3 regions of the Peribacillus sp. ACCC06369 genome follow, and region 1 is predicted to be linked to each of the others. Evidence: riboswitches for the same ligand, from Rfam matches in the RefSeq annotation. Region 1 holds a riboswitch; each other region holds the start of a gene.

Region 1 (10,274 bases):
GAAGTTGCTTGATCCTCCGACATCCCCTCCTGAAATCGGCATTCCTTTAGTGCTGCTGGTTGGGTAAGTCTTATTAGATTGCTGGGAAAGCTTCCCTGCCACAAGATCGACCGTCGTTTTTGCCATTTTGCGATAACCGGTCAATTTACCTCCCGCAATCGTGATAAGACCCGAATCGGACTCCCATATTTCATCTTTCCTTGATATTTCAGAAGGGTCTTTTCCTTCTTCAAGAATCAACGGCCTTACTCCAGCCCAGCTTGATTCGATATCATCATCGGAAATTTCCACTTCTGGAAACATATAATGTATCGACTTTAATAAATAGGCACGGTCCTCGGATGTAACGGTTGGCACTGCAGGATCACCATCATAAAAAGTGTCCGTAGTCCCTACATAAGCTTTACCGGCTCTCGGGATGGCAAAGATCATCCGTCCATCAGGTGTATCAAAATAAAGCGCCTGCTTCAACGGGAACTTCGATTGGTCGATGACCACATGAACACCCTTGGATAACTTCAGCGTTTTCCCTTTTTTCGATTGATCTTTCTCACGGATGGAATCCACCCATGGACCTGCTGCATTAATAACTTTGTCTGCGTATATTTCATAAGCATCACCTGAAAGTAAATCGGCAACTTGGACGCCGTTCACCTTTCCATTTTCATATAACAATTTATCTACTTTTGTATAATTTAACGCCGTTGCACCTTTATCGACAGCTGCCTTCATTACTTCAATCGTCAGACGAGCATCATCTGTCCGATATTCGACATAGTAGCCTCCGCCTTTCAGTCCCTCTTTCTTAACGAGGGGCTCCCGCTTTAGTGTTTCATCTGCCGAAAGCATTTTCCTGCGTTCTGCTTTTTTAACACCTGCAAGGAAATCATATACACGGAGTCCAATGGAAGTACTGAATTTCCCGAAGGTGCCTCCTTTGTGCATCGGTAACAGCATCCATTCCGGCGTGGTCACATGCGGTCCATTTTCATAAACGATTTCCCGCTCTTTACCAACCTCAGCAACCATTTTTATCTCAAATTGCTTCAAATACCTTAAACCGCCATGGACCAGTTTTGTCGAGCGGCTTGAAGTACCTGCCGCAAAGTCCTGCATTTCAACCAATGCCACTTTCATCCCACGGGTAGTTGCATCCAGGGCGATTCCTGCACCGGTAATTCCCCCACCAATGACAACTACATCATATTTTTCCTTTTTCAGAAGTTCAATTGTTTCTTCCCGATATATATTTGAAAACCTCATCCCTGACTCCTCCTTTAAGTAATGCTCTCTATTGTCGTGTAGCTTGAATTACTCGTGAATTCGCGCTATTTACTCGTGTATTCGTACTGTTTTCTCGTGGTTCTGTAAGTTTACTCGTGAGTTCGCACTGTTTTCTCGTGGTTCTGTAAGTTTACTCGTGAGTTCGTGTTGTTTACTCGTGAATTCTGCACGTTTACTCGTGAGTTCGCGCTGTTTACTCGTGAATTCGTGTTGTTTAATCGTGAGTTCGTGCTGTTTTCTCGTGGTTCTGCAAGTTTACTCGTGAGTTCGTGCTGTTTTCTCGTGGTTCTGCAAGTTTACTCGTGAGTTCGTGTTGTTTACTCGTGAGTTCGTGCTGTTTTCTCGTGGTTCTGCAAGTTTACTCGTGAGTTCGTGTTGTTTACTCGTGAGTTCGCGCTGTTTACTCGTGAATTCGTGTTGTTTACTCGTGTATCGTGAGTTCGCACTGTTTTCTCGTGGTTCTGTAAGTTTACTCGTGAGTTCGTGTTGTTTACTCGTGAATTCTGCACGTTTACTCGTGAGTTCGCGCTGTTTACTCGTGAATTCGTGTTGTTTAATCGTGAGTTCGTGCTGTTTTCTCGTGGTTCTGCAAGTTTACTCGTGAGTTCGTGCTGTTTTCTCGTGGTTCTGCAAGTTTACTCGTGAGTTCGTGTTGTTTACTCGTGAGTTCGCGCTGTTTACTCGTGAATTCGTGTTGTTTACTCGTGTATCGTGAGTTCGCACTGTTTTCTCGTGGTTCTGTAAGTTTACTCGTGTATCGTGAGTTCGCACTGTTTTCTCGTGGTTCTGTAAGTTTACTCGTGTATTCGTGCTGTTACTCGTGAGTTCGCACTGTTTTCTCGTGGTTCTGCAAGTTTACTCGTGAGTTCGTGTTGTTTACTCGTGAATTCTGCACGTTTACTCGTGAATTCGCGCTGTTTACTCGTGAGTTCGCTTATATTCAAATGATTCATTTGTTCTCATAGTTTCTCATTCATATAGATATTAATATCCCTAATCTGCCTTTAAAAACAAAAAAAGAGAGACCATAAATGCACATTATCGAATTCACGATAACGCATTCATGGTCTCTCCTGTTCTCCGGCCGAGTTATTAACTTGATTTCAGTATAGCACACTCCAGCTCATTTGAGAAAGAATTCACCTTGTTTTTTTATTTAAACGCCATTGCAGCGTGTACAGCTTTTTTCCAGCCCTCATATAATTTATCACTATCTTGCTCTGCCATGGATTGTTTGAAGGTTTTGTCCACCGCCCATTGCCGAGAAATTTCTTCTTGATCCTTCCAATACCCGACAGCAAGTCCCGCTAAATACGCAGCCCCCAATGCCGTAGTTTCGTTTATGATCGGCCTTTCGACAGGCACCCGTAATAAATCACTTTGGAATTGCATTAAGAAGTCATTCTTGACTGCACCGCCATCCACTCTCAATGTCTGCAGCTCGATTCCTGAATCCGCCTCCATTGCATCAAGGACATCCTTCGTTTGATACGCAAGTGATTCAAGTGTGGCACGAATGAAATGTTCTTTGGAGGTACCGCGCGTCAAACCAAAAACGGCTCCCCGCACTTCACTGTCCCAATATGGAGTTCCAAGGCCTACAAAAGCCGGCACTACATATACTCCATCCGTACTTTCCACCCGTTTTGCATAGGCTTCGCTATCCTTGGCATCATGAAGCATCCGCAGACCATCTCGCAGCCATTGGATTGCGGAGCCAGCTACGAATATACTGCCTTCCAGTGCATATTCGACCTTCCCATTCAATCCCCAAGCAAGGGTCGTCAATAGTCCGTGGTCGGAACTGACAGCCTTTTCCCCTGTATTCATGAGCATGAAACAGCCTGTGCCATACGTATTTTTGGCCATTCCTTCATTAAAGCAGGCTTGGCCAAATAATGCAGCCTGCTGATCACCGGCTGCTCCGGCAATCGGAATAGATTGGCCGAAGAAATGATACTCGACCGTACGTGCATACTCCTCGGATGATGGTCTTACTTCCGGCAGCATCGACTTCGGTACAGTCAATATCTCCAGCAGTTCTTCATCCCATTTCAGTTCATGAATATTGTACATCAATGTCCGAGATGCGTTGGAATAGTCCGTTACGTGAGCCTTGCCTCCTGAAAGCTTCCAGATTAGCCAAGTATCGATGGTACCGAATAACAGCTTGCCTTCCTCCGCCCTTTGTCGTGCCCCTTCCACATTATCGAGGATCCATTTCACTTTCGTTCCGGAAAAATATGCATCTATCAACAATCCCGTTTTATCCCGGAATAAATCATTAAGTCCCTTTTCCTTCAAATCATCACAGATTTCACTTGTTTGTCTTGACTGCCATACAATCGCATTATAAACAGGAGTACCTGTCTCCTTATCCCAAACGACTGCCGTTTCACGCTGATTAGTAATCCCGATACCAGCAATTTGCTCTGGCTTTACACCGGATTCCGATAGTACACCGGCAATCACTGCCAGGATCGATCCCCAAATCTCATTGGCGTTATGCTCGACCCAGCCTGGTTTAGGGAAATGCTGCGTGAATTCCTTTTGGGAGGAATGGACGATTTCCCCCTTTTTGTTAAATAAAATCGCCCGCGAACTTGTTGTTCCTTGATCTAATGATAAAATATATTTTTCCATAGTGTATGCCCCTCCTTTTTATTAACTAGCGATATTCCTGCTTTCCAATTCATGTGACTGTTTTTTCCCAAATGCATAGGCTAATACCAATAGTACCAAGCTTGCACCCAAAACAGACCAAAATCCTACTGTTATATCCCCTAAAAAGAATGCTTTATAACAAACGGCACCAAGTGAACCCCCAACAATCGGTCCAACTACCGGAATCCATGAATAGCCCCAATTCGAATTGCCTTTACCCGGGATCGGCAGCAAAAAGTGAGCGATGCGGGGCCCGAGATCACGGGCCGGGTTTATGGCATATCCTGTCGTTCCCCCGAGTGACATCCCAATCACGACAATTAATAAACCGACAGCGAATGGGTTCAGACCCTCTGTAAAATCATTGGCACCTATGAATAATAAACCAAGAATAAGGATGAAAGTTCCAATCATTTCACTTAATAGATTTGAAAATGTATGTGGGATAGCAGGTGAAGTCGCAAACACACCAAGCTTCGTTCCTGGATCATCAGTAGCTTTCCAGTGTGGTAAATAGTGCAGGAATACTAGAGTTGCCCCCAGGATTGCGCCAATCATTTGGGCAACGATGTAACCAGGTACATCACTCCATGGAAACTCTCCAATAATGGCAAATCCTACTGTGACCGCCGGATTTAAATGCGCCCCGCTTATGGATCCCACTGCAAAAACACCCATGGTGACAGCCAGTCCCCACGCAATCGTGATAACGATCCAACCGGCATCTTTAGCATAAGATCCCTTTAAGGATGAACCCGCTCCAATACCTGCTCCGAATAAAACTAAAATCATTGTGCCTACTACTTCTCCCCAAAATGGAGTCATGAATAAAACCCCTCCCCTGATAATTTAAAAACCTTGCAAACAAATAAAAGGAGATTCACAGCAGAACTATCCTCATAAAAAAATTATGAATAGATCTGTTGTGAATCTCCTAGTCTCCGTCACATATATTAACTTGTAATGTAAAATATACTAGGTTGTGAAAACGCTGTCAATTATTTTGTGAAAAATTAATCTATTTTTCTGTAATTTTTTTCAAATTCCTCGTTCTACCCTATTAGACGATATCCCATAATTCAGTTTTGGAAGTGGTGATTGCCGACGCTCCAGCATCAAGGGCGTTCAGGACTTCATCAGAAGTACGTATGAGACCGCCTGCAAAAATGGGTGTTTGTAGTCGTTCCTTCACTTCTTTTATCATCCACGGCATAGCGCCCGGTAAAACTTCGATATAATCCGGCTTGGTTTTCTGCACCAGCTTATAACTTTTCTCCAGCGCATGCGAATCTATTAAAAAGATTCGCTGGATGGCAATGACCCCCTTTTGCTTCGCTTTCAAAATAACGTTTGATTTAGTCGAAATCAACCCATATGGATTATACTCCTGACAAATGAATTCTGTCGCATATTCATCACTTCTTATGCCATGGATCAAATCGACATGATAAATCATTTTCTTATTATGCTGCTTTGCCATCATACTTACATTTTTCAATTGTGATATATGCAAATCAAGAAACACGCCTATTTCATAGGAACTTTCTAAGAATCTTTCGAAATCCTTCATGCTTGCCGAAGCAGGCAAAATCTTCTGGTTCATTATTTTCCCCCTTATCTCTGGAAAAACTAAAACTTTTAGTAATTCAGTATATTTTAAAGAGCTTGGTTTTTCAAACACATTTTAATGAATTGCCACCCTATCCATCCTTACACTAACATACCTGGCATCCCCTTTATATATTGCGGCTAAAAACGATCCATCATAAAGAAAGTTTCATTTTCAATGCACCATCGACAAGTTCAAATGATTTAATTGTGCCGACCGGGATTTTTCTAACGATGTTCCAAGCACCAACATTCATTTTGATCATTCTATTTTCAAATTCAAAAAATGGCGGTCTGTTAAATATCCTTTGGTTGATGAAACTCCTGTCAATCGGTTCCATTTCCACTAATTCAAATGAGATCGTTCTTTTTTCCACGTGAACCGGTTTTAATGTAATCCTGAAAGCTACGTTTTTCTTAAACATCATTTTTTTCACTTCCGTCGTTCCGGAAAGCACTATATGCTTTGGCGTAATCTCGACTTTAATATCCTGATCAGATGATTTCATCTTTATGATTCTCTCTATCATAGCTGCAGTTACCGTTATCGGTATGCCATTTCCAAATATATTGGATGGATCGAATGCATTCATCCTGGTATTCCCCTCCAACTTTCAATATCACAGTTCATAAGGAACGTCGGTTATAACATATGCTGGGTTCACGGATGCAGTTAACATTTCCCGAGTTAATAATCGATATATTCTAAATCTTCAACCTTCAACCCTTGACCTTTGTAAAAACTACCTGTATAGTCATAATTAATTTAATAGACAACTCTTATCCAGAGAGGTGGAGGGACTGGCCCTTTGATGCCTCAGCAACAGACTAATCATGTACTGTGCTAATTCCAGAAGTGTAAAAACTTGAAGATAAGAAGAGTAAATAGCTATGCTGCCAACACCTCTTCTTATTTTTAAGAAGAGGTTTTTTATTTTATAAAAGGAAAGAAGGAATGCAACATGTCAATCACATTAACGAAAGCGCCTTTTAGGGCGGACCACGTCGGGAGTTTATTAAGACCGGAACGTTTACATATTGCCAGAAAGCAATTTAAGGATGGTACAATTTCAGCGGAACGACTTCGTGAAGTTGAAACCGAAGAAATCAATCGGATTGTCGATAAACAGATTGAAGTTGGATTAGAGGCTGTGACGGATGGTGAGTTCAGACGGACCTGGTGGCACTTTGACTTCCTCGAACATTTAAATGGAATCGAGGGATATGTTACTGAAAAAGGACTCACTTTCGATGGTGTGGATACAGAGAGATATAACGTTCGCAATACCGGAAAGGTTTCATTCAATCCTGAACATCCCTTCATTCGTGATTTTATTGAATTGAACAAAATTGTGGACGGACGTGCCGTGGCCAAACAAACCATTCCAAGTCCCAATCAATTATTTGCTGTAGGTGTTCAAAATGAAGACGTCTACCCTGATATCGAAGACTATGCAAATGATATCGTCAAAGCGTATCAGCATGCTTTGAAAGCCTTTTATGATGCAGGAGTGCGTTATCTTCAATTGGATGATGTATATATTGCCAGGCTTTCAGCTCCGGATTTCCAGTTCAAAGAGGGAAAATATACGAGGGAACAATTAATTGATTTAGCACTGCGTGTAATTAATGGCGCATTGGAAGGCAAACCAGAAGACCTGGTAGTCACCACCCACCTTTGTCGTGGAAACTACCAGTCGACATGGGCATTTGAAGGAAGCTATGCCCGTATTGCCCCAACATTATTGGCAAAAGAAAAAGTGGATGGATTCTTCTTGGAATATGACGATGATCGCTCAGGGGATTTCAAACCATTGGAATACATTCCAAATAGCGGGGCGCGTGTCGTTCTAGGGGTCGTCACTTCAAAAAATGGAGAAATCGAAGACAAGGAAGCTGTTAAGGCACGTATTAAAGAAGCCTCGCGCTTCGTTCCTTTCGAACAATTATGCTTAAGCCCGCAATGCGGCTTTGCTTCCACCCATCACGGCAACAAGGTAACGGAAGAACAGCAGTGGGAAAAGTTGAAGTTCGTCGTTGATGTAGCAAAAGAAGTATGGGAATGATTTTTTTATTAATCATTTGACATATCGATAATTCTCGATATAATGAAATGTATGAAAACAATCGAGATATTTAAAGCATTATCCAATGAATCCAGGTTGCAAATCTTACAATGGCTCAAGGCGCCTGAACTCCACTTCACCCCTCATGAGGGAATAGATATGAAGGAAACCGGCGTTTGTGTAAGTCAGATTACAGAAAAATTAAACATGACCCAATCCACGGCCTCTCAATACCTCTCGATGCTTCTTAGAGCAGGATTGATCAAGACGGAGCGGATAGGAAAGTTTACGTATTACAAACGAGATGAAGATGCAATCTCAAAAATTACTGATTTCTTGAAAGAAGAAGTATGAAAATGAACCTGATCCCTGCCTTAGTGGGTTAGGTTTTATTTTCCTTTTAACAATTCGACATTTCACGATATGTTTATTTTTTTATTCATACATATTAACATATTCCGATATGTCTTTGCATATAACCATAAATCATTAATGAGGAGTGAATCTATTTGCTTAATACATGGAAAATTTACATGTTGGCGATTATCAGTTTTTTAGTTGGAACATCCGAATTCATCATATCCGGGATTTTAGATAAGATTGCGGATTCTCTTGGAGTGACCCTTGCAGCCGCAGGACAGCTCATTACAATTTTCTCCCTTGTCTACGCAATCGGTACCCCCATTCTTATGGCTTTGACAGCAAGTTTAGATAGACGAAAATTAATGTTGTACTCACTTGGACTATTCGTAGTCGCCAATCTCCTTGCCTTCCTATTACCAGGCTTTGGACCGTTTCTATTTGCACGCATAATCATGGCTCTAGGTGCAGGATTGGTTGTTGTCACCGCTTTGAATATTGCTGCTAAGCTTGCTCCGCCAGACAAACAAGCTAGTTCTATCGCGACAGTGGTCATGGGGTTTACAGCTTCCCTTATCATTGGGGTACCTCTTGGAAGAATCATGACGGATGCATTCGGATGGAAATCTGTCTTTGGCGGAATCGCCCTATTCGGCCTGATTGCCATGATCGTTTTATTCTTTACCATTCCGCCTACCAAAGGGGATAAACCGGTACCTCTTCTCCAACAGCTGGCGCTTCTAAAAAAAAGGAAAGTTGCCCTTGGATTATCGATAACCTTCTTCTGGCTAGGCGGATACTCGATTGCTTATACCTACCTATCTCCCTACCTGCTAACTGTATCAGGGGTAAGTGACGCACTACTTAGCACAGCTTTGCTTATATTCGGAATCGCCAGCCTGATTGGATCAAAGTTTGGCGGATATAGTACGGATCGATGGGGTGTATCATTTACACTAATCGGCGGTATGGCGCTGCATATTGTGATGATCATCATGTTGTCCATCGTTACAAATTCATTGATTGGCGTTTTGACAATCCTTACATTATGGTCGTTCGCGGCATGGTCATCAGGGCCGACACAGCAATATCATTTAGCCACCCTTGAGCCTGAATCATCAGGAGTCATGCTCGGTCTCAATCAGTCGATGATGCAATTGGCCATGGCTGCCGGTGCTGGGATTGGCGGTGTTGCTGTAGAACATGTATCCCTTGCTTCCATAACCTGGATCGGTGCAACGGGGGTTGCCATTGCCATGGTCATTGTTCTGGTCCTTTCAAGTTCATCGTCAAGCAGTAAAATAGCACAGTCCATAAAATCCTAGACCGTTATATAAACATTCATCATAAGGCTAGATTTTAGCCTTATGATAAATCCTAAAGCTGAAAGCAACAAAAAAAGAACGCCCACCAGCACGCCCCCTTTTTACTTGCAGCTATCTTCATCATCCATTTTCTTCACAAATATATCATCCGTCACCCTATCTTCCAGTTTGTTCCTCAATGCCAATTGCGCAGCCTTCCCATCACTGGGCGACCCGTCAGAGAAATACATCGGAAACAAGGAGAAAAACATAATATAGAAAGAAAAATAGATAAATTGATACCAGATTACCGAGCTATCCAGGATATTCTGATACACTAAGCTATATATGATCAGCATGCTGACTAAATTAAAGATAGCCCCCCCTAAATAAATCAGCATATTCGTCAATCGATTATCATGTTTCAATCCTTTGAACTCGCAAGTCCCATTCCAAAAATAATATTTCCTCACCTCTATGTTCCGAAAGGCGAAAAGTTTATTACCACAACCGATCAAGATTTTCTTTTCTGATCCCCCAAAGATCGTAACAAAGAAAATATGCCCGCTCAAATGTATCAGCGTAACGATCGGCAAGATCAAAAAAAAGGAAAATAGAAATTTAATGATATCAGAGAGACCAAACATGTTAATCAACCCTCCTTACCAGAGCAATTTTCTCAAAAACCCTATTACTGGGATGTTACTCTGATACCCTGTCCAAAATAGTTATAACTAGTAAATTTTCACAGTAGTAGTATGTTTCTTTCCGTCAGTGTTAAGAGAACAATTGGTTCTTCCACTGCTTAATTCGGCTATTTCCAGCTTAATTCGGCTGTTTCCTTCTTAATTCGACCTAACTCCAACTTATTTCGCCCTTCAAAAAAAACAGGCTATCTCTTTTCAAAAAAATCCGGAAAAGTGATAGCCTTTACATCATTATTTAGCGATTGGGGGTGCGAAGAATTTCTGCGTTGTTTTGTCCTGCC
Region 2 (10,274 bases), 1.8 Mb from region 1:
TTTTTTTGTCATCTCCTGACCCCATTGCGATGACTAATGGAATGAAATGCTCTTTGGAGGGCACAGCATCTCTGCTATAGGGAGCGATTTTTTCATAATTAAACAAAGATTTCAAATCCCATTTGATGATTTTCTCTTCCACCCAGTTCTCAAAGTTGATTGCCCATCCTTCTGCAACATGCATATCCTTCTGAATATAGGTGAAATTATGGACAATTCCACCGCTCCCGATTATCAGTACATTACTTTCCTTTAATTCCCTCAATGTTCTCCCGATTTCATACTGCTTGTCCAATGGCAGGGCAGGACTAATGGACATGGATACGATCGGGATGTCAGCTTCGGGATACATGATGTGCAAAAGCCCCCATGCCCCATGGTCTAGGGGGCGCCTTTCATCTAGTTCCCCCAATACACCTATCTTGGACAATAGGGTTAAAATTCGATCGGACAGCTCAAGGCATCCGGGAGCAGGATATGTTATCTGAAATATATCTTCAGGATATCCTGCAAAATCATAAATGACTTCATGCTTACCTACTGCAGAAATCATCTGATCTTCACTTTCCCAATGTGCTGACAAAATAACGATGGCAGCAGGTTTTTCCATAGCTTTAATATAATCCTTCAAAAAAGAAGTGTAGGTATTCTTTTCCAAAGCTAATAGTGGCGTTCCATGTGATAAAAACAATGATGGCATCATAGAAACGATAAATCCTTTCGCAATGTAATATCTTATCCCTATACCTTAATTTACTATACATAAACAATGTGTTCATCAATTAAATTGTATTTTGGGGGTTGTCTCATCAATAGTATCAAAGGTATACCCTTCTTTTTTAAGGAATTCAATTATATCAGGCAATGCTTTCACTGTATTTTTCATACTATTGATATCATGCAATAAGATATTAACATGCTTTTGATCTTTCGTCCCTTTTTGTACGGAAGAAATGATTTGTTGTTCACTTATTGATGGACTGATGCCATCTGTAGAATCAATGGTCCAATCAAAGTATATATACCCTTTTTCCATTAGTTGTTGAAGGATTCCATTGATGATGGGTTTAGTTGCAGCCTGATGCCGAAGTCGATTATTGGAGCCGCCAGGAAGGCGTACAATTCGGCTTTTTATCCCAAACTCCTTTTGCAGCATGGTTTCAAGCCTATTCAGATCTTGAAAGAAACTCTCTGTCGATCGATAAACGATGGAATAATCATGTGTATAGGAATGAAGGCCAATCGCATGACCGCGGGAAACCATTTCCTGATAACATTCCTTTGCGTATGGTTCTTCGTTACCTTTAACGAAAAATGTGGCCTTAACATGGTAGCGGTCCAAAATATCCAATATCTCCATGGTATTCAAAGATGGTCCATCATCGAAAGTCAAATAAGCGATTTTCTGATTTTCCTTACTTTTTAGGAGCGGTATCATCTCTTCGGGAACCATTGCATGTACTTGAATGGACTGTACATCCATCACGAACAAAATAATAATGAGAGAAATCGTCATGGAAAGAAATAATTTAAGCAGATTCTTCATAGGTGTTGCATCCCCTTCCTTTTGACCATTAAGATATACCAATTAAGGGGTTTCATGCGCAATAAGGCAGCGGTAAAAAATACCGCTGCCTTATCCATATGCTTATCGATCTACATTAAAGTAACGAGCTTCAGGATGTGCAAAAACGATCGCTGATACGGAAGCCTCAGGTTCCATCATGCATCCTTCAGTCAATTCAACGCCAATATCTTGAGGTTGTAACAAGCGGAATAGTTTCTCCTGATCTTCCAGATTTGGACAAGCTGGATAACCAAATGAAAATCTTTGCCCGGTGTACTTAGCGGCAAACCGCTCTTTCATAGACATTTCAATCGGATCGCTTATTCCTAAATCATCACGCATTAATTGATGAATTCTTTCCGCAAACCCTTCAGCTGTTTCTAGAGCAAGCGATTGAAGGGCGTGATTTTTCAAGAAATCACCTTCAAGCTTTAGTTTTTCTGCCCATTTCCTGATCCCTTTTCCGGCTGTAACAAGGAAGAAACCAACATAATCCATTTTCCCGGAGGAGACCGGTTTCGCGAAGTCCGCTAAACAAAGATGCGGATTCGTATCTTGCCGAGGAAATTCAAAAGTTTCCAAAACCTCGTTATGATTATCCGGGTTGTAAACCAATAGCTTGTCCCCTTCACTTTGAGCAGGGAAAAATTGATAAATCGCATTCAAGCCGTAGTCCGGTTCCGTCTTTAAGAATTCGATCAATTCATCAACGAGGGCATTCAGCTGCACCGCTTTTTCATTGCCTTCCTTAAGCAATTCGGCAACTTTACCTTTTAGCCCCAAATGATGTCCAATCAGCATTTGTCTATTAATGTACGGCTGGATGACATCCAATGGATAGTTTTTCAGAACGTGACGCATGATATCACGCGGTTCTTTAACAGGTACATCACTCAATGGAGCAGCTGTGGACTGCTTCCGAACAGGTTTTTCCATCGTGGCAGCAATGGCGGCATTGGCTTTCGATTTTTCCCGTTTCTGGACTAACTCTTCTAAGTAGACCACTTTTTTGTCAGTGTCATGTAAAATATTCGTAACAGCCAACCCATCCATCGCGTCTTTGGAATATAAAACCGGACCTCCATATTCAGGTGATATTTTAAAATCGGTGAATTTACGGGATAGAGCAGCCCCTCCCACTAAAATAGGGGTATCTATTCCCGCTTGTCTTAAATCCTGTGCAGTTAACACCATTTGCTGTGCTGATTTAACAAGTAATCCAGATAGTCCAATTATGGTTGGCTCATGTTTTCGAACCTCTTCAATGATTTGTTGCGGTGCGACCTTGATACCCAAATCAATGACTTCATAGCCATTATTAGACAGTATGATATCCACTAGGTTTTTCCCGATATCATGTACATCTCCCTTGACAGTCGCTAAAAGGATCTTTCCTTTCTTGGCGCTATCTTCAGAGTTTTCCATTAGTGGTTCAAGGTGAGATACAGCCGCCTTCATTGCTTCAGCACTCTGAAGCACTTCTGCGACAATAAGTTGGTTGTCATTAAATAACCGACCCACTTCACTCATTCCATCCATCAATGGTCCATTGATGATTTCCAATGGGCGGTCACCGCGTTCAATTGCTTTATTTAAATCATCAATCAATCCTTCTTTCGTACCTTCGATAATATAGTTACCTAATCGTTCGTCCAATGGCAGGATCACACCATTATCCTTCTTCTCCGCTTTTTTCCCACGATAAAACTCGGTAAAGATCGCTAAAGTTTCTGTAGAGGTTTCAAACAGGAGTGCCTCAGCCAATTTCACTTCGTCTTCCGGTATCAGAGCGAAACGTTCAAGCTTTTCCGTATTCACGATAGCATAATCGAGACCTGCTTTTGTACAATGGTAGAGGAAAACGGCATTTAGAATTTCCCTTCCACGTGCTGGCAGTCCGAATGAAACATTCGATATGCCAAGTATCGTTAAGCATTCCGGAAACTTTTCTTTGATTGCCTTAATTCCCTTCACCGTTTCTAAAGCAGAACCGATATATTGTTCATCACCCGTACCTACAGGAAAAACCAGCGGATCAAAAATGATGTCACTTTTGTTTAGTCCATACTTATTTACGAGCAAATCAACAGAACGTGTAGCCACTTCCAATTTGCGCTCAGCATCGACGGCCATCCCAATTTCATCAATGGTTCCTACGACAACGGCAGCACCATATTGATGGACGAATGGCACTATTTTTTCAAAGCGCTCTTCACCATCTTCAAGGTTAATGGAATTAATGATGGATTTTCCTTGTGAATGTTTTAATGCTTGTTCAAGTACGGCTTCATCTGTAGTATCGATGACCAATGGGACTTTCACTTTTTTGACGACCTCTTCTACGAACTCCTTCATATCACCAAGCTCATCCCCATCAGGGTCAGCAAGACAGATATCAATGACATGGGCGCCTTTTTTTACCTGGGCACGTGCAATTTCGGCAGCTGGCTCGTAATGTTTTCCACGAATCAGCTCCTTGAATTTTCGAGATCCGATAACATTCGTTCTCTCACCTACGAATAAAGGACGCATTGAATCATCATAAATGAGTGGCTCTATGCCTGATACGGCATGCCCATGGGCTGATTCGGATATTGTACGGGGCTGAATGCCTTCAAGGACCCTGACAAGTTCTTTAATATGTTCTGGCGTAGTACCACAACAACCCCCAATGATATTGACCCATCCCTTTTCGGCAAATTGCTTCATTTTCTCTGCAAGTGAAGTCGGTGACTCATGATAGTGACCCTCTTCATCCGGGAGCCCGGCATTCGGGTAACAACTGATTGCGCTATTGGCTATATCTGCAAGTGTCCTGATATGGTCTATCATGAATTCCGGCCCTGTTGCACAATTCAGGCCGACTGCCATGGGCTTCATATGTTCAACCGATAAATAGAAAGCTTCTATCGACTGGCCAGCAAGTGTCGTCCCCATCGGTTCGATCGTACCTGATATGATGACAGGCACATCTTTTCCTGATTTAGCGAAGGCTGCTTTTATTCCAGAAAAGGCTGCCTTGACATTAAGCATATCCTGACAGGTTTCCACCAATAACAAGTCTACCCCGCCATCCAAAAGACCGAGTGCCTGTTCTTCATAAGAATCGGTTAAAATATCAAAAGTCGTTCCACCTGTTACGGATAGCGTTTTTGTGGTAGGCCCCATCGAGCCAGCTACATATCTTGGCCAATTATCATTTGAATATTTTTCACATGCTTTAACGGCAAGCTCAGCTGAAATTTTATTAAGCTCGTAGGCAATCGTGCTTATTTGGTATTCCTCAAGAACGATGCTAGTCGCTCCGAAGGTATTTGTTTCAATGATATCAGCACCTGCTGCTAAATATTTTTCATGGATGGATTGGATGATTTCCGGTTGTGTCAGTGATAAATACTCGTTGCAACCCTCGAATTGTTCCCCGCCAAAGTCCTCTGCTGTTAAATTCTCCGCTTGAAGCATGGTTCCCATCGCTCCATCGAGCAGGAGAATCTTAGTATCCAACTGATCTTGAATCGCTTTTTTATTCATGTACTGCCACCTCTGATGTATGTTTACTATCGACTTTTCTAATATATTTCGTAAGTTCCGCTGTCATTTCATAGCGAAGGAACGGAGTGATTAAATATATGCCCTTGAATTTTTCCCTTGCCGCGTCGACTAGCTCGCGCGCGATATTCACCCCTTCAATTCTTGACTTTACAGGGTCATCCCCCGCTAAAGCCATGGCCCTCCTTACATTATCTGGCAATTTGATGCCCGGGATCTCATTATGGATGAATTCGGCATTCCGTGTGCTTGTCAATGGCATGATACCGACGAAAACCGGGGTTTCTAAATGTTTTGTAGCTTCATAAACTTCTTCAATCTGCTCAACTGAATAAATTGGCTGTGTCAAAAAGGATTGGGCACCGCAGGCAATCTTCTTTTCCATTCTCTGTACGGCTTTATCCAAATATTTTACATTGGGATTAAAAGCGGCGGCAATTTTAAAATTAGCCCGCTGGCCCAAACTCTGACCGGAATAGGATAGACCTTCATTAAATTGTTTGACCATGCTTATTAGGTCAAACGACGATAAATCATAAACCGAAGTGGCTCCCGGGAAGTCCCCAATTTTAGAGGGATCTCCGGTGATGATCAATAATTCGTCCAGCCCAACCGTCTGCAGGCCCATTAAATGTGACTGCAGGCCAATTAAATTTCGATCCCGGCATGTTATATGCACCATCGGCTTTACATTCAATTGGTTCTTCAGCAAGTTAGCCAGTGCATCATTCGATATCCTTGGTGAAGCAAGTGAATTATCCGCCAAGGTAATGGAATCGACCCCTGCTTTTTTCAAAACCTCGGCACCAGTCATGAAACTCTCTATTCCCAACTTTTTCGGAGGATCAAGTTCAACAAGAATCGTCCTTTCTGTTTTGGCCTTTTCGTACAGAGGGAGTTCCAATTCTCTATCGTTCACTTCAATTATTTCTATTTCACGGGCTTTCGTATATTTCTCTTTTACTGGAGCCAAACTTCCAATCGCATTCTTTACAGCTTGAATATGCAGGGGAGTCGTTCCACAGCACCCTCCTATGATCCCGGCACCTTGCTCACGAAGGTCTAGGGCACTTGAGCCGAAATATTCCGGCACAGCTTTATAGACAAGCCTTCCATCCACATAATCGGGAAGGCTGGCATTTGGGTAAATGGCAATCGACGCTTGCTTTGGCAAACTCACCTCTTCCAAGGCCCGAATCATATGATGTGGACCGAGTCGGCAATTCACCCCAACAACATCGGCACCCAATTGCTCGAGTTTTTGAAAGGCTTCATTTAAATGGATTCCATTTTGAAGATTTCCCAGTTCATGCATCGAAACATTTGCGATGATCGGCAGTCCAGTTTCATTTTTAACGATTTGCAAAACGGTTTCCAGCTCTTCCAGGTCATAAAATGTTTCCAAGAGAATCCCATCCGGGTTTTCCATCAACAGACTGTATAGCTGTTCACGAAAACCTCGCTTTATCTCTTCCATACTTAAATCCGATTTCCTGATACTCCGCTGTGCCCCTATGGTACCGAAGACATATGCCTTTCCTTTTGCCGCTTTTTTAGCAAGGATGACTCCCTGGCGATTGATTCTGCTTACTTCATCTTCAAGTCCATGCCGTTTCAATTTATTGAAATTGGCCCCATATGTATTAGATTGAAGGATATCTGCACCAGCTTGCAAATAGGCACGGTGAATGGACTCTATTTGATCTGGGTTCGTGCAGTTTAATTCCTCATAACATTGATCGATGCCATAAGAGTACAGTAAGGTCCCCATTGCCCCTTCTCCAACCAGCATTCTTTCTTTCAATTCTTTACGAAAATTCATAATTACACCCTCTCTCAAAAACAATCCTGTTTTTGTCGTTTTATATGAGTATGAGAGAAAAGAAAAAAAACCTTCTCAAAGAAGAAGGTCTTTTGAAACATTCTCCTCATCTATCAAGCTCTGCTTGCTGGATTTAGCACCTTTGCCTAAGCTGGTTGCTGAGGTTTCTTCGGGCCAGTCCCTCCACCTCTCTCGATAAGATCCAATTATATAATTTTCACAAGATTTCAAAATTTGATTATATTTAATTTACATTAATAATCTGTCAATTTCAATACCTGATCGTCATTTTTTTCACTTTTGCAAAATTCAATCACTCTTTTGCAGCTTGAACTCTCTTCACTATCCTTTGTTTCCAGTCTTCCGCTAACGAGTCTAGTGTAAGTAACGCGTTTGAGCCTTCCAGCCCATCTCGGTTATGCAGGATCACCTCTGTTGCATAATGAACCGAAATTTTTTCTTGCAAACGATCTATTAGCACGATTTCGTTTTGTTTCTTTATCGTTCCTTCCTGAATGACTTTTGCAAAATAACCAGTGTAACTCGTTTTCAGCACGAATTCCAAAAACTTAGGTTCTTGATTGAAGTGAGAAATGGTCGAGCAAGGGATCCTCCCCTGATTAATTTGAACAATCACTTCGCCTATTTGATAAATATCACCGATATACGTTGTTTCTTCCCTCATCCCCGCTACAGTTAAATTTTCACCGAATGCAGGGATATCTAGCTTTTTAGCGAATCTTTCATTCCATAATGAGTAATGCTCAAAGGGGTAAAAACACAAAGCCCGATCAGGACCTCCATGGAACTTTACATTACCTACCCCATCACCCATTATGCCTGATTTAGTTACTATCACGTCATCCACTGCTTGTTTATCCATCGCTGAAAAGATATCGATATTCGAAAAATTTTCCTGTTTGGGCTTTCCGGCATGAAGGGATTCGATTTTTCCATTTTCCATTTTACATCTTCCATTCTTATTTAATTTATATCATCCTATATGTATAAATTATACTAAAAATCCATTTTGTTCTGTAGTTTTTATGGGAATATAGCAGATTAGAAGGGCAAAAGCACCAAGTTGGCGAAATATCATTGATTTCCAGAAAAATTCATAGGTTAGTTTCAGTAATTTTGTTGCTATTTCAGAATTAAATATGGTAGAATATGAACACAATATATAGTCGAAAACTACAACCGTTCGCCTATATGTTGATTTTCACGATTGAATTCCTCATTGTCGCTCTTTAGGGAGCGAATTTTTTTGCCTTCATTTCCATCCATCATTTCTTTTAATTCCATTCAGTTCCTTACATCGTGATCCACTTACCTATTTGTACTTCCTTCCATATGTAATCCTCTCCCTGTTAAGTCACTTTCATTACCTTATTAGAAGGCAAACCCCCTTGCTAAAACAAGCAGAAAGCCGAGCGACATCACACGTCTTCCGCTCAGCTTCCTGTTTATGCTTGTTTCTTTTTTTTCGGTGCCGCTTTCTTTCGGGTAGTCTTTTTCTTTTCCGGTTCATCATGTTTCGTTCGGTCAATGGATGCCTGTAAAGCCTCCATTAAATCGGTTACATTGTTGGAAACTGGCTCTTTTGTTTTGGCTGTAATCGTCGTTTGTCCCGTTTTCTTCGATTCAATCAAATCAAGTAAAGCGGTTCGATAGTCATCGTTATATTTTGTCGGATCGAAAGTAGTCGTTAATTGATCTATCAATAACACAGCCGTATCGATTTCCTTTTTTACAATGGTATCGTTGGCAGGGATATTCGGCACATCCGCTGTGGAGCGAACTTCATCCGGATAATGAATCGTTTCCATCACCAAGGTATTATCAACAACTCGGATTACCGCCATTTGTTCTTTTGAGCGAATGATGATTTTCGCTAACCCAACCTTATTCGATTCTTTTAGGGCCTGCCTCAAAAGGGAATAAGCTTTTATCCCACCGTCATTAGGAGACATGTAATAACTCCGGTTGAAATAAATGGGATCTATTTCTTCAATTTTAACGAAATCCACGATTTCCACTGCTTTTTCTTCATTTTGTTTTTTTAGCTGTTCTAGTTCACTGTCTTCCAATACAACAAACTTTCCCTTTGTATATTCAAAAGCGCGGACTATATCGTCCTTTCCCACTTCTTTTTGGCAAACCGGACACATCTTTTCGTATTTAATCGGTGAATGACACTCCTTATGCAACGTCCTTAAAGATATATCCTTATCTTCCGTTGCAGCATGAAGTTTGATCGGAATGTTCACCAAACCGAATGATATGCTCCCCTTCCACATCGTATGCATATTCGTCACCTCATAACTTATTTTTAAAGAGAAGATCAATTTTATTATTCCCCTTTGTTAAAAAAAAACCGAAAAAACAATTGCCAACTCTAACACTTCGTTTTTTTGGCAAAATAATGTTATCAATTATTTGCGGAGGTAATTACAAGATGAAACCGATGCTGCCAACCTATTACCCTGAAGCCCCTAACTCCAAGGATTGGCGTTATGAAATCAAATATGACGGCTTTAGGGCAATTTTAACGATAGACTCCGATACGATAAGCATCTCGAGTCGAAATGAGAAGGAGTTATCACCCTTATTCCCAGAAATCATTGCTTACATCAAAGATCTGGACCTGGAAGATTACCTACCACTGCAGTTGGACGGTGAATTGGTCTGGCTTACCAATCAAGCAAAAGCGGACTTTTTTCAAATACAGTGGCGTGGACGCCTTGGGAAACAATCCTTAATTTCAGAAAAAGCTCATTTTTCCCCATGCCGGTTTATAGCGTTTGACCTGCTTCGCATCAGCGGAAAAGACATAGCAGCTAATCCTATGGAAGAACGAAGGAGATTCATGATGAATATGGGTGAAGAACTTGGCTTTCCTATGCCTCCTGACTCCACCGATAAGGCTTTGATCCAATTAATAGAAAGTTTTGACGTTTTGGATGATGCCTTGAAAAAGGTCATCCTATTCGATGGCGAAGGAGTTGTCGCCAAGGAAATTCGGGGAACTTGGCAAGAAGGAAAACGTTCTACATCTTGGATTAAGGTGAAAAATTGGAAGACCGTTTCTTGTTTCATTACAGCATTGCACAAAGAAAATGGTTACGTTTCCCTCGCAGTTTTCAAAGAAGGTGCCGTAACGAAAATCGGAAGTGTTAAAAATGGACTGAGTGCTCAAGATAAAGGGATATTGCATGAACTGATCAAGCAAAATGCATCAGACGAAGATGCACAATTTTTTTATATACATCCATCCATTTGCATCGAAGTTCAATTCTTACACGTTTATGAGGAAAATGAATTGCGTGAACCCCA
Region 3 (10,274 bases), 3.7 Mb from region 1:
TGAAGCCTAAGTATTCCTGAAGCTGAAAATCAAGCCTTCGGAGGATTTCACCATGGCGGGTACGTTTTAGTACCCTTTCCTGAAGCATTCTTTGTTCATTAATGATGAGGGATGTTGTCAAAAGGGGTGAATGTGGTTCTTCGATGAAAGATTCCCAAATCGGGGCCATGAATCTTGAAATGCGGAATACCTGTAAGTATTTCCTTATTGGAAGTGCTTTTTGTTTAGAAAGTTCATATAAAAGGAGCTGGGGGAAGGCATCGGCAAATATGGCCGAATTGGCGCGCTCAAGGAACAGGAAAAATTTCTGCCGTTCCGCTTTGTCAATAAGATGGGTCATGGATGAACTTTTCAAGTCAGTCATATGGTATCCTCCATTCCTCGAAACCATATGTGCTAAAAAGGCCCAATGGACCTCTGGATTACGATTGTAAAAGGCGAGATATGCTTGTGTTCTTGTGATATTGTTCCTGTTCAAGGCAGCCGTTTCGGTACGAATGCTTTTTACAAGGGCGGTTTCCTCCGGAAAAAAAACTTTTGACTCATCCAAAGGCTGAAATAGCTCTTTTTGTAAATGGGATTTTAGCGTGTCATATCTTTCAGCATCGATGATGGGTTTGGTTTTGACAGGGTTTTTGCCTAACAGCTTCTGCACATATTGGGAGAACATATGATCACCACGAAGGTTTTTCGATCATTATATGCAGAGCCGTCAAGAAAGGGGCGTTACAAATTTGCAACGCCCTTGATGGTTTTCTTTTGTCATCAGTTATTTTTCTTCTTCTTTTCCCTGTACAATAAAATATAATAAACTATCCAGAAAAGTATCACAGGAATGAAGGATAACGGTCTATATTGGACCGGTACGGCAAATAAGATGAAAATGGATGAAAGTAAAAAGGGAACCGCCAGGAGTATATATTTTCTCCAGTGCATATGCTGAACCTCCTTAGGTAAACGTCATTCTTATAAGAATAAAGGATTATCCATCAATAATCTAGAAAAGTCACAATTGACAAAAATATACACACGTAGTAATCTTTAAACATAAGTTAAAAATTACCATTAATCAATGTAAAAGGAGGCGAACGTCATGACTAAATCAGTTAAGCATATGGATGTTACAACCGAATATCATACGTCCGCCTGCCCTGAGGCTTTGTCGTTCTAGACAAAGGATTGAGAACGTGTTCATTCATCATTTAAGCGCAGGTTGTGGAATTTTCGCGGCCTGCGCTTTTATATGTGTTCTTACACATCTAAAAAAGCTTCCGCTAATTGGCGGAGGCTTTTTGGCATTTGGGATTCAGGTGCAATAGCATCCTTTCCATATAAAAGATAGGAGGAATTTTAAATGAGACAAAAGAAATTGGGAATCTTACTGCACCCCGGAGATCCAGAAAGCGGTTAGCGAAGGGAAAGGTTTGAACAAAAGGGAGGGGAATTCATGCTTGCGATTTTTAAAAAGCTGTCCTGGTTCTTTAAAGAACAGTGGCGGCGTTATACCTTGGCCATTTTATTCCTATGTCTAGTGAATATCTTGGAGGTCATCCCGCCAAAATTAGTCGGGAATGCCATCGATGATATGAACAGTGGAAGCATGACGCAGGAAGATGTCATGAAATACGTTATTTATTTGCTCCTGGTACTGAGCGGCAGCTACCTATTTGGGTACTTATGGAGTTATCTGTTATTCGGCGGCGGAAACTTGGCCGAACGAAAACTAAGGTCCGGATTTATGGGCCATTTGCTGAAAATGACGCCGACTTTTTATGAAAAAAACCGTACTGGGGATTTAATGGCAAGGGCAACCAATGATTTAAAGGCAATATCCCTCACAGCTGGTTTCGGGATATTGACGCTCGTTGATGCGGTGCTGTTCACCATTACAGTTGTGGTCATGATGGGAGCCACCATCAGCTGGCAGTTGACGATTGCGGCGGTGCTTCCACTTCCGATCATGGCAGTGATGATGCAAATCTACGTGAAAAAAATTTACAAACGTTTTACTGATGCACAAGCTGCCTTTGGTACTTTAAATGACAAGGTCCTGGAATCCATTTCAGGTATCCGTGTCATCCGGGCTTATGTCCAGGAACGGGAGGATGAAAAACGATTTGATGATATGACGGAGGATGTATATCGCAAAAATCTCGCCGTGGCAAGAATCGACGCCCTCTTTGATCCAACGATCAGCATTATCATCGGAATCAGTTATTTAATCGGTTTGGGCTATGGGGCTTATCTTGTTTTTCAACAGGCCATAACTCTTGGCGGACTGGTTTCGTTCAATGTTTACCTAGGCATGTTAATTTGGCCGATGATCGCGGTGGGTGAACTGATCAATGTCATGCAAAGGGGAAATGCTTCGCTGGATCGTGTTCAAGATACCCTTTCATATGAAGCGGATGTGAAGAACCCATTGGGTTTGGAGAGTATTCCTAATCCGGAAAATATCGAATTCAATCAAGTGTTTTTTACATACCCTTCCTCTTCAGTAGTCAATCTATCCAATATTTCCGTACAGCTTGAGCGTGGTCAAACATTGGGTATCGTCGGGAAAACAGGAAGTGGTAAAACGACATTCGTGAAGCAATTGCTACGGGAATATCCTTTAGGAACAGGAGAAATTGCTTTTGCAGGAATTCCGTTGGAGCAACTGGATCTGGAAGATATTCGTAACTGGATCGGTTACGTTCCACAGGACCATTTTTTATTCTCGAAGTCTGTTAGGGAAAATATCTTATTCGGTAAAATGGATGCAACTGAAGATGAACTGGCTGAAGCTATCCGGCTTGCGGATTTTGAGAAGGACTTAATGATGCTGCCCAACCGTCTTGAGACACTCGTCGGTGAGAAAGGTGTCGCTCTATCTGGAGGGCAAAAGCAGAGGATCTCGATTGCCAGGGCACTGATCAAAAATCCAGAAATCCTTATATTGGATGATTCCTTATCCGCTGTAGATGCGAAAACGGAAACGACCATCATCGAAAACATTCAAAATGAACGGGCAGGGAAAACGACCATCATCACAACACATCGCTTATCAGCCGTTCAGCACGCGGATAGGATTATCGTGTTGGACAGTGGAGAGATCATCGAAGAGGGGACTCACGGAGATTTACTGCAGAATAATGGCTGGTATAGGGAGCAATACGATCGACAGCAGGTTGACCAAGGGACGGAGGTGAAGGCATGAAGGTCGTAAAGAAACTTTTTAATTATGCTGCACTATATAAAAAATTAATCATTGGCGCCCTGATCATGCTGGCACTTTCGGTAGCCGCCGATTTGACGGGTCCATTCGTTGCCAAGAAAATCATCGATTCACATATCCTTGGGATCGAATCCTCCTGGTATGAAACGGTTAAAGGAAAAGATGCTGTTAAGTATGATGAAAATTGGTATAAACGGGCCGATTACTTTAATGAAGGTGAGAAGAAAGGCAGGGAAGTCCGCGTTTTGCAGGTTGGCAATCAATTTGTCTTCGTAGATGAAGCCGTGCCTATGGATGGCCGAAGAAGCTTGGAGAACCAATCGTTGATCATCAAGAAAGACGGGAAAGAGCAACGGGTGCAAGCGGTTAAATTGACGAGTCAGGAAGTGATGCGGTTTTATCAACCGGAAATTCCGCGGATCTTTAAGCTTGTGGCTTTTTATTTTGGCCTTGTCATCATTTCCTCCATTTTTCAATATGGGCAGAGTTTTTATTTGCAGAAAGCGGCAAACCGAATCATTCAAAAGATGCGAAATGATATTTTTACGCATATTTCCCGTTTACCGATACGCTATTTCGATAACATGCCAGCGGGAAAAGTGGTAGCCAGGGTAACTAATGATACGGAAGCGATCCGGGAATTATATGTAACGGTGCTCGCCAACTTCTTCTCGAGCACGATTAATATCTTCGGCGTTCTGATTGCTTTGTACATTCTGGATGCACGTGTCGGTACCATTGGCCTTTTACTCATTCCGATCATCGTTATCTGGACGACGGTATACCGTAAATTCGCCTCAAAATATAATCACATCATTCGGGAACGGGTCAGCGATATTAATGGGATGATCAATGAATCCATTTCTGGAATGAGCATCATTCAGGCATTTGGACGTGAAAAGGAGACGAAGCAATCTTTTGAAAATTTGAACCAGGAGCACTATTCCTATCAAAATAAAATGCTCCATTTGAATTCGTTGACGGGTGGAAACTTAATTGGTGTCATTAAAGTTCTGGCGCTAGTGGCATTCGTCTGGTATTTCGGGGGGATTTCCCTTACAGCGAGTTCAGCCATTTCTTTAGGGATGATGTATGCAATTGTTGATTTGATCAGCCGCCTGCTTCATCCGCTTCACGGAATCGTCAATCAGTTCGCTAACCTAGAACAGGCACTTGTTGCAGGGGAGCGGGCATTCAGTTTATTGGATGAGCAGGGATTGGCAGTCAGTGATGAAAACATATCCAGATACAAAGGAAACGTGCAATTCGAAAATGTTTCTTTTGGCTATAAGGATAATGAATATGTGTTAAGGGACATTTCCTTCTCAGCTAAGCAAGGGGAAACGATCGCTTTAGTTGGCCATACTGGATCAGGAAAAAGTTCCATAATGAATTTATTGTTCCGTTTTTATGACAGTAGTGAAGGGCAAATCAAAATTGACGGAAGAAATATTTTGGATATTCCCCATCAAACGCTTAGGGAGCATATGGGAATCGTCCTCCAGGATCCCTATTTATTTACTGGCACCATCGCTTCCAATATCAGTCTGAATCATAAAGGCATCACAAGGGAAATGGTTGAAAAATCATTAAGGGATGTAGGGGGCGACAAAGTGCTGAAGCATCTTCCTTTAGGGCTAGATGAACCTGTGATTGAAAAAGGAGGAACGTTGTCTTCTGGACAGCGGCAGCTAATCTCTTTTGCACGTGCTCTTGCATTCAATCCGGCGATATTGATTTTGGATGAAGCGACGGCAAGCATCGACACAGAAACCGAGGCAATTATCCAGAAGGGAATGGAAGTGCTGAAAAAAGGGAGAACGACCTTCATCATTGCACATAGACTCTCCACGATTAAAAATGCAGATCAAATTCTGGTACTGGATAAAGGTCGGATTGCTGAGCAAGGTACACATGAAGAATTAATGGAACTAAAAGGGAAGTACTATCAAATGTATGAGCTGCAGGCTGGGCCGCATAAAGGGATGGCCGGTTGAAATACAATTGAATAAGTAAGGATAATCAAGATTAAACTATTAATGAAGGTGCCGTAATTGGCACCTTCAAGCACAATGCTTGATAATAGTAATCATTACGCTTAACATATACCTATACTAACGATGAGGTGATAATAGTGAAACAAGAAATACATCCCGATTATCGACAAGTAGTATTCATGGATACCAACAGCGGTTATAAATTCTTGACAGGTTCCACGAAAACATCCAATGAAACGATCGAATGGGAAGACGGCCAAACGTATCCATTATTAAAAGTGGAGATCAGTTCAGATACGCACCCTTTTTATACTGGAAAGCAGAAGTTTGCTGAAAAAGGCGGACGAGTGGATCGCTTCCTGGATAAATATAATATGAAGAAATGAGAGTAAGGCCGTCGGGAAATCGTTGGCCTTTTTTTATGGATGGGTTTAACAAGAATTAAAATGATGCAAACAAAAAGGGTGCCCATAAATATGGGGCACCCATCCTTTTTTCATTTCGCAGCAATTGCTTCGCCTTTTGCAATATTTACAAGGGCCGCATCGAAGTCCTTGATTAAATCGTCCGGATTTTCAAGTCCGACAGAGAGACGAAGCAAGCTGTTCGTGATGCCCCGCTTTTCCCTTTCATCAGCAGGCATGGCAGCGTGGGACATTTTGGCCGGGTAGGATAATATCGATTCGACAGCTCCAAGGCTTACGGCAAAAACAGGAAGCTCGACAGAGTTCACGAAAGAGCGGAAGACTTCTTCGCTTTCCAATTCAAATGATAGGACCGCCCCGGCTCCAAGTGACTGGCCTTCCTGGATGGCGTGCTGTGGATGATCTGCTAGGCCGGGATAATACACTTTTTTAACCAAGGGCTGCTTCTTTAAGTAGGCGGCAATCTTTTCTGCCCCTTTTTGGGAGTGCTCCATTCTAACGGACAAGGTCTTCAGACCTCTCATTACTAGCCAGGCGTCCTGGACACCAAGAACCGCTCCAAAGGAGTTTTGGAGGGAACCGAGTCTTACTGCCAATTCAGGATCTTTCACTACAGCAAGTCCAGCTACCACATCACTATGTCCGGATAAAAACTTCGTCGCGCTATGAAGGACAACATCAGCGCCCAGATTCAGTGGTTTCTGTAATGCTGGCGTCAAGAATGTATTATCAACAAAACTTAAGGCCCCGGCTGTTTTTGCGATATCACATACGGCTTTAATATCGGTCACTTTAAGTAATGGATTTGAAGGCGTTTCGATGTATATGGCACTCGTATTTGGCTTAATGGCCGCTTTGACGCTTTCAAGGTCCGTCATGTCAACGAAAGTATGCTCAATATTGAAACGTGTCAAAACACTTGTGACCATCCTGAACGTTCCGCCATACACATCTTCGGAAATGACGATATGGTCTCCGGCAGACAACAGTAGGAAAGCTGTTGAAATGGCTGCCATACCTGATGAAAAGGCAAAACCGTGTGTACCTTCCTCAAGTTCGGCAATGATATCTTCCAGCGCTTCGCGAGTTGGGTTCCCGCTTCTGCTGTAATCATATTTACCGAATTGATCGATATCGGATTGATGGAAAGTGGAAGCGTGCTGAATGGGGACGCTCACACCGCCTGTTGCCGAATCGAATTTATGTTGATTATGGAGTAATTTGGTTTCAAAGCTAAAATCATGATCGGTCATCGTAGTGCCTCCCTTTTTACGTGTGCGAATGCTTGCTGTAAATCCTGAATCAAATCGTCGCTGTCCTCAATGCCGACAGAGAAGCGAAGCAGGCGATTACAAACCCCATTGGCCGTTCTGACTTCAAGCGGTATATCGGCATGTGTTTGTGTAGCAGGATAGGTGATGAAGCTTTCGACCCCTCCAAGGCTTTCTGCAAACGAAATTAATGAGAGTGATTGTAAAAATGGGTTGACCGCCGCTTCTTCAATGATGCGGAAGGAAATCATGCCGCCCCTACCGGGATACAATACGTCCGTAACACAATCATGTTCCGACAAGTAATCTACAAGTACCTTTGCATTCTTTTCATGACGCTCCATCCGCAATGCCAGGGTTTTCATTCCGCGCATCAACAGCCAAGAATCAAAGGGGCTCAAGACAGCACCAGTACCATTATGATGGAAGGCAAGTGCATCACATAATTCCGCGCCGCTGGCCACGATCAGTCCGGCGAGCACATCATTATGACCACCGAGATACTTGGTAGCACTGTGAATCACAATATCCGCTCCAAGCAGGATGGGTTGTTGAATAAGAGGCGTGTAAAAAGTATTATCAACGATTAACAATAAATCAAATCGTTTGGCCAATGCGGCAACGGCGCTAATATCCGTTTGCTGCATAAGAGGGTTAGTGGGAGTTTCAATGAAGATGGCTTTCGTGTGAGGAGTGATGGCTTTTTCGATATCCTCCAAACAACAAGTGTTCACATAGTCACACTGCAACCCCCATTTCTTAAAACCTTGTTCTAACAGACGATATGTACCCCCATAAAGATCTTCGCTGACAATCCATGCATCACCTGATTTAAATAAGGCCAGTATAGTAGAAATGGCTGCCATTCCTGAACTGCAGGCATATCCTTGGTCGCCTTTTTCCAGATCGGCGATGGATCGTTCCAATAGTTGGCGTGTAGGATTACCTGTCCTTGTGTAATCGAATCCAGTCGATTGACCGATTCCTTCGTGGCGAAAAGCAGTTGAAAAGTATACCGGCGGATTGACTGTTCCTGTCGCCGTTTCGCTGCGATTTCCTAATTGAGCAAGATATGTTTCAGTTTTGTACATAGTTTTCACTGCTCCTTTGAGTTATATAAAATAAAAAAAGTCTTCTTTAAGAAGAAGACTTTGATTAAGTAGGGACGAGTCATTCTTCTTATCTTCCAAGTTCACAAACTTGTGGAATTAGCACCTTTTCATTGGTTTGAAACAAATGAAGGTTGCTGAGGTGTCATCGGGCCATTCCCTATACCTCTCTCGATAAGAGTTTAGATTATTCAATTTCTTTTGAATTTACTATAAATACAAAATACTGTCAAGAACAAGTTTGATGGATTTTGCTTCGATGTTCATGACTAGGTCTATTGGAGCCTAGCGGTGTCAACACTTTACGTGTCTAAAAAAGAATATCCGGAATTTTCATGTGGTCAAGGATAATCCTGAATGATCCTGTTGAATTAATTGAATTTTTCAGAAAAAGGGGAGGCTTGGCCGGATATTTTTGCTTTAAAATAATAAAGTTTGTACAATGTAAGGAGAGAGAATAATACGACATTATTCATTTCATATACTTAAGGTCTTCGATGAATAGTGCAAACATAGGAGGAGAACACATGGATTACAGAATCGAACGAGATACGATGGGTGAAGTGAAAGTTCCTGCCGATAAATATTGGGGAGCACAGACCGAGAGAAGCCGTAACAATTTCAAAATTGGTAATGAAAAAATGCCGATTGAATTGGTTCGTGCATTTGCATACGTTAAACAAGCTGCGGCAAAGGTGAACTATGATCTCGGTGATCTTTCGGAAGTTAAAAAGAATGCCATCGTTAAGATTTGCGGCGAAATCCTTGAAGGTACGCTTGATGAACATTTCCCGCTTGTAGTTTGGCAAACGGGAAGCGGGACGCAAAGTAATATGAACGTGAATGAAGTGGTCGCTAACAAAGGGAATGAATGGTTAAAAGAAAATGGTGAATCGGAAACACTTCACCCGAATGATGATGTAAACAAGGCACAAAGCTCCAATGATACTTTCCCGACCGCCATGCATATTGCAGCCTTTATGGAGGTCGCTGAAAAGTTGGTTCCTGCCATCAAAGAACTTCGTGATACATTCGATTCAAAAGAAAAAGAGTTTTGGGATGTCGTGAAGATTGGCCGGACGCATCTTCAAGATGCAACACCACTGACATTAGGACAAGAAATTTCTGGCTGGAAAGCGATGCTTGATAAAGATTTAGCGATGATTGAGGAAAGCAGCCAAAAATTATTGAACCTGGCTCTAGGCGGAACGGCTGTAGGAACAGGAATCAATACAAAAAAAGAATTCCCGGGACTTTCAGCAAAACAAATTGCAGCGGATACAGGACATCCTTTCGTCACATCGGATAATAAGTTCCATGCATTGACAAGCCATAACGAAATCGTTTATGCACACGGTGCTTTGAAAGCATTGGCAGCAGATTTAATGAAAATTGCGAACGATGTCAGATGGCTGGCAAGTGGCCCTAGAAGCGGAATCGGCGAAATAGCCATTCCTGAAAATGAGCCAGGCAGTTCCATCATGCCGGGTAAAGTCAATCCAACACAGAGTGAAGCGCTTACCATGATTGCGACACAAATCGTGGGTAACGATGCTACAATTGGATTTGCAGCAAGCCAAGGTAACTTTGAATTGAACGTATTCAAACCAGTCATCATCTATAACTTCCTTCAAACAGTGAAATTATTGACGGAAGGCATACACTCTTTTAACATTAATTGTGCGGTTGGCATCACTGCAAATGAAGATAAGATCAAAGAAAATGTAGATCGCTCCCTTATGTTGGTAACAGCATTGAACCCGCATATTGGTTATGAAAAAGCAGCCAAGATCGCCAAAACTGCATTCAAGGACAACTCTACCTTAAAAGAAGCGGCATTGAAATTGGAGTTCCTCACGGAAGATGAATTCAAAGCATGGGTCGATCCCGCTAACATGGTTAATAAATAATTCCATAGGAGTGCCCTCCCGCCGGTATTAGGGAGGGTGTTTCCATGTGTTAAAATAATGAAAGCAACAAATACTAGATCATAAGTATCGGGAACAGGAGGAATAACAATGTCTTTATGCCCGCTTTGCAACGGTCTAAGAAAAATTCATGTAAATTGCCCGGAATGCAGCAGCAATCTTGAGGATAAAGGGAAATTCATGGATTACGCTGATGATTACAGTGCTTATATGGATATCGACACACTTAAGCTGAACGACGGATACCCCCAATCCCTTCAAAAAGGCCAGTGCCCGCATCTTATGAAATGCTCTGAATGCGGACATGATGAAGTGGTATTGGTCCAG

Evidence for each region. Region 1 has a riboswitch for S-adenosylmethionine ahead of QUF78_RS24650 (5-methyltetrahydropteroyltriglutamate--homocysteine S-methyltransferase). Riboswitches for the same ligand answer to the same signal wherever they lie in the genome.
Region 2: linked by a shared signal. The riboswitch ahead of QUF78_RS15550 (bifunctional homocysteine S-methyltransferase/methylenetetrahydrofolate reductase) and the one ahead of QUF78_RS24650 (5-methyltetrahydropteroyltriglutamate--homocysteine S-methyltransferase) in region 1 are both predicted to bind S-adenosylmethionine.
Region 3: linked by a shared signal. The riboswitch ahead of QUF78_RS06370 (methionine biosynthesis PLP-dependent protein) and the one ahead of QUF78_RS24650 (5-methyltetrahydropteroyltriglutamate--homocysteine S-methyltransferase) in region 1 are both predicted to bind S-adenosylmethionine.

The regions. Positions count from the first base shown of each region.
Region 1 covers NZ_JAUCEN010000002.1:4,841,081-4,851,354, forward strand. The annotation lists gene QUF78_RS24610 (glycerol-3-phosphate dehydrogenase/oxidase) at 1-1,263, opposite strand, end outside; gene QUF78_RS24615 (hypothetical protein) at 1,432-1,590, shown strand; gene QUF78_RS24620 (hypothetical protein) at 1,598-1,888, shown strand; gene QUF78_RS24625 (hypothetical protein) at 1,893-2,108, shown strand; gene glpK (glycerol kinase GlpK) at 2,437-3,927, opposite strand; gene QUF78_RS24635 (MIP/aquaporin family protein) at 3,949-4,773, opposite strand; gene QUF78_RS24640 (glycerol-3-phosphate responsive antiterminator) at 5,009-5,551, opposite strand; gene QUF78_RS24645 (hypothetical protein) at 5,712-6,149, opposite strand; SAM riboswitch class I at 6,334-6,435, shown strand; gene QUF78_RS24650 (5-methyltetrahydropteroyltriglutamate--homocysteine S-methyltransferase) at 6,519-7,622, shown strand; gene QUF78_RS24655 (ArsR/SmtB family transcription factor) at 7,674-7,976, shown strand; gene QUF78_RS24660 (MFS transporter) at 8,132-9,307, shown strand; gene QUF78_RS24665 (hypothetical protein) at 9,409-9,933, opposite strand; gene QUF78_RS24670 (CaiB/BaiF CoA transferase family protein) at 10,229-10,274, opposite strand, start outside.
Region 2 covers NZ_JAUCEN010000002.1:3,037,031-3,047,304, forward strand. The annotation lists gene QUF78_RS15535 (dioxygenase family protein) at 1-700, opposite strand, end outside; gene QUF78_RS15540 (polysaccharide deacetylase family protein) at 779-1,546, opposite strand; gene metH (methionine synthase) at 1,649-5,098, opposite strand; gene QUF78_RS15550 (bifunctional homocysteine S-methyltransferase/methylenetetrahydrofolate reductase) at 5,091-6,938, opposite strand; SAM riboswitch class I at 7,042-7,140, opposite strand; gene QUF78_RS15555 (MOSC domain-containing protein) at 7,252-7,902, opposite strand; gene ku (non-homologous end joining protein Ku) at 8,405-9,247, opposite strand; gene ligD (DNA ligase D) at 9,397-10,274, shown strand, end outside.
Region 3 covers NZ_JAUCEN010000002.1:1,133,549-1,143,822, forward strand. The annotation lists gene QUF78_RS06345 (DUF2515 family protein) at 1-655, opposite strand, end outside; gene QUF78_RS06350 (ABC transporter ATP-binding protein) at 1,448-3,199, shown strand; gene QUF78_RS06355 (ABC transporter ATP-binding protein) at 3,196-5,214, shown strand; gene QUF78_RS06360 (type B 50S ribosomal protein L31) at 5,352-5,600, shown strand; gene metC (cystathionine beta-lyase) at 5,711-6,892, opposite strand; gene QUF78_RS06370 (methionine biosynthesis PLP-dependent protein) at 6,889-8,001, opposite strand; SAM riboswitch class I at 8,087-8,200, opposite strand; gene fumC (class II fumarate hydratase) at 8,547-9,929, shown strand; gene QUF78_RS06380 (hypothetical protein) at 10,038-10,274, shown strand, end outside.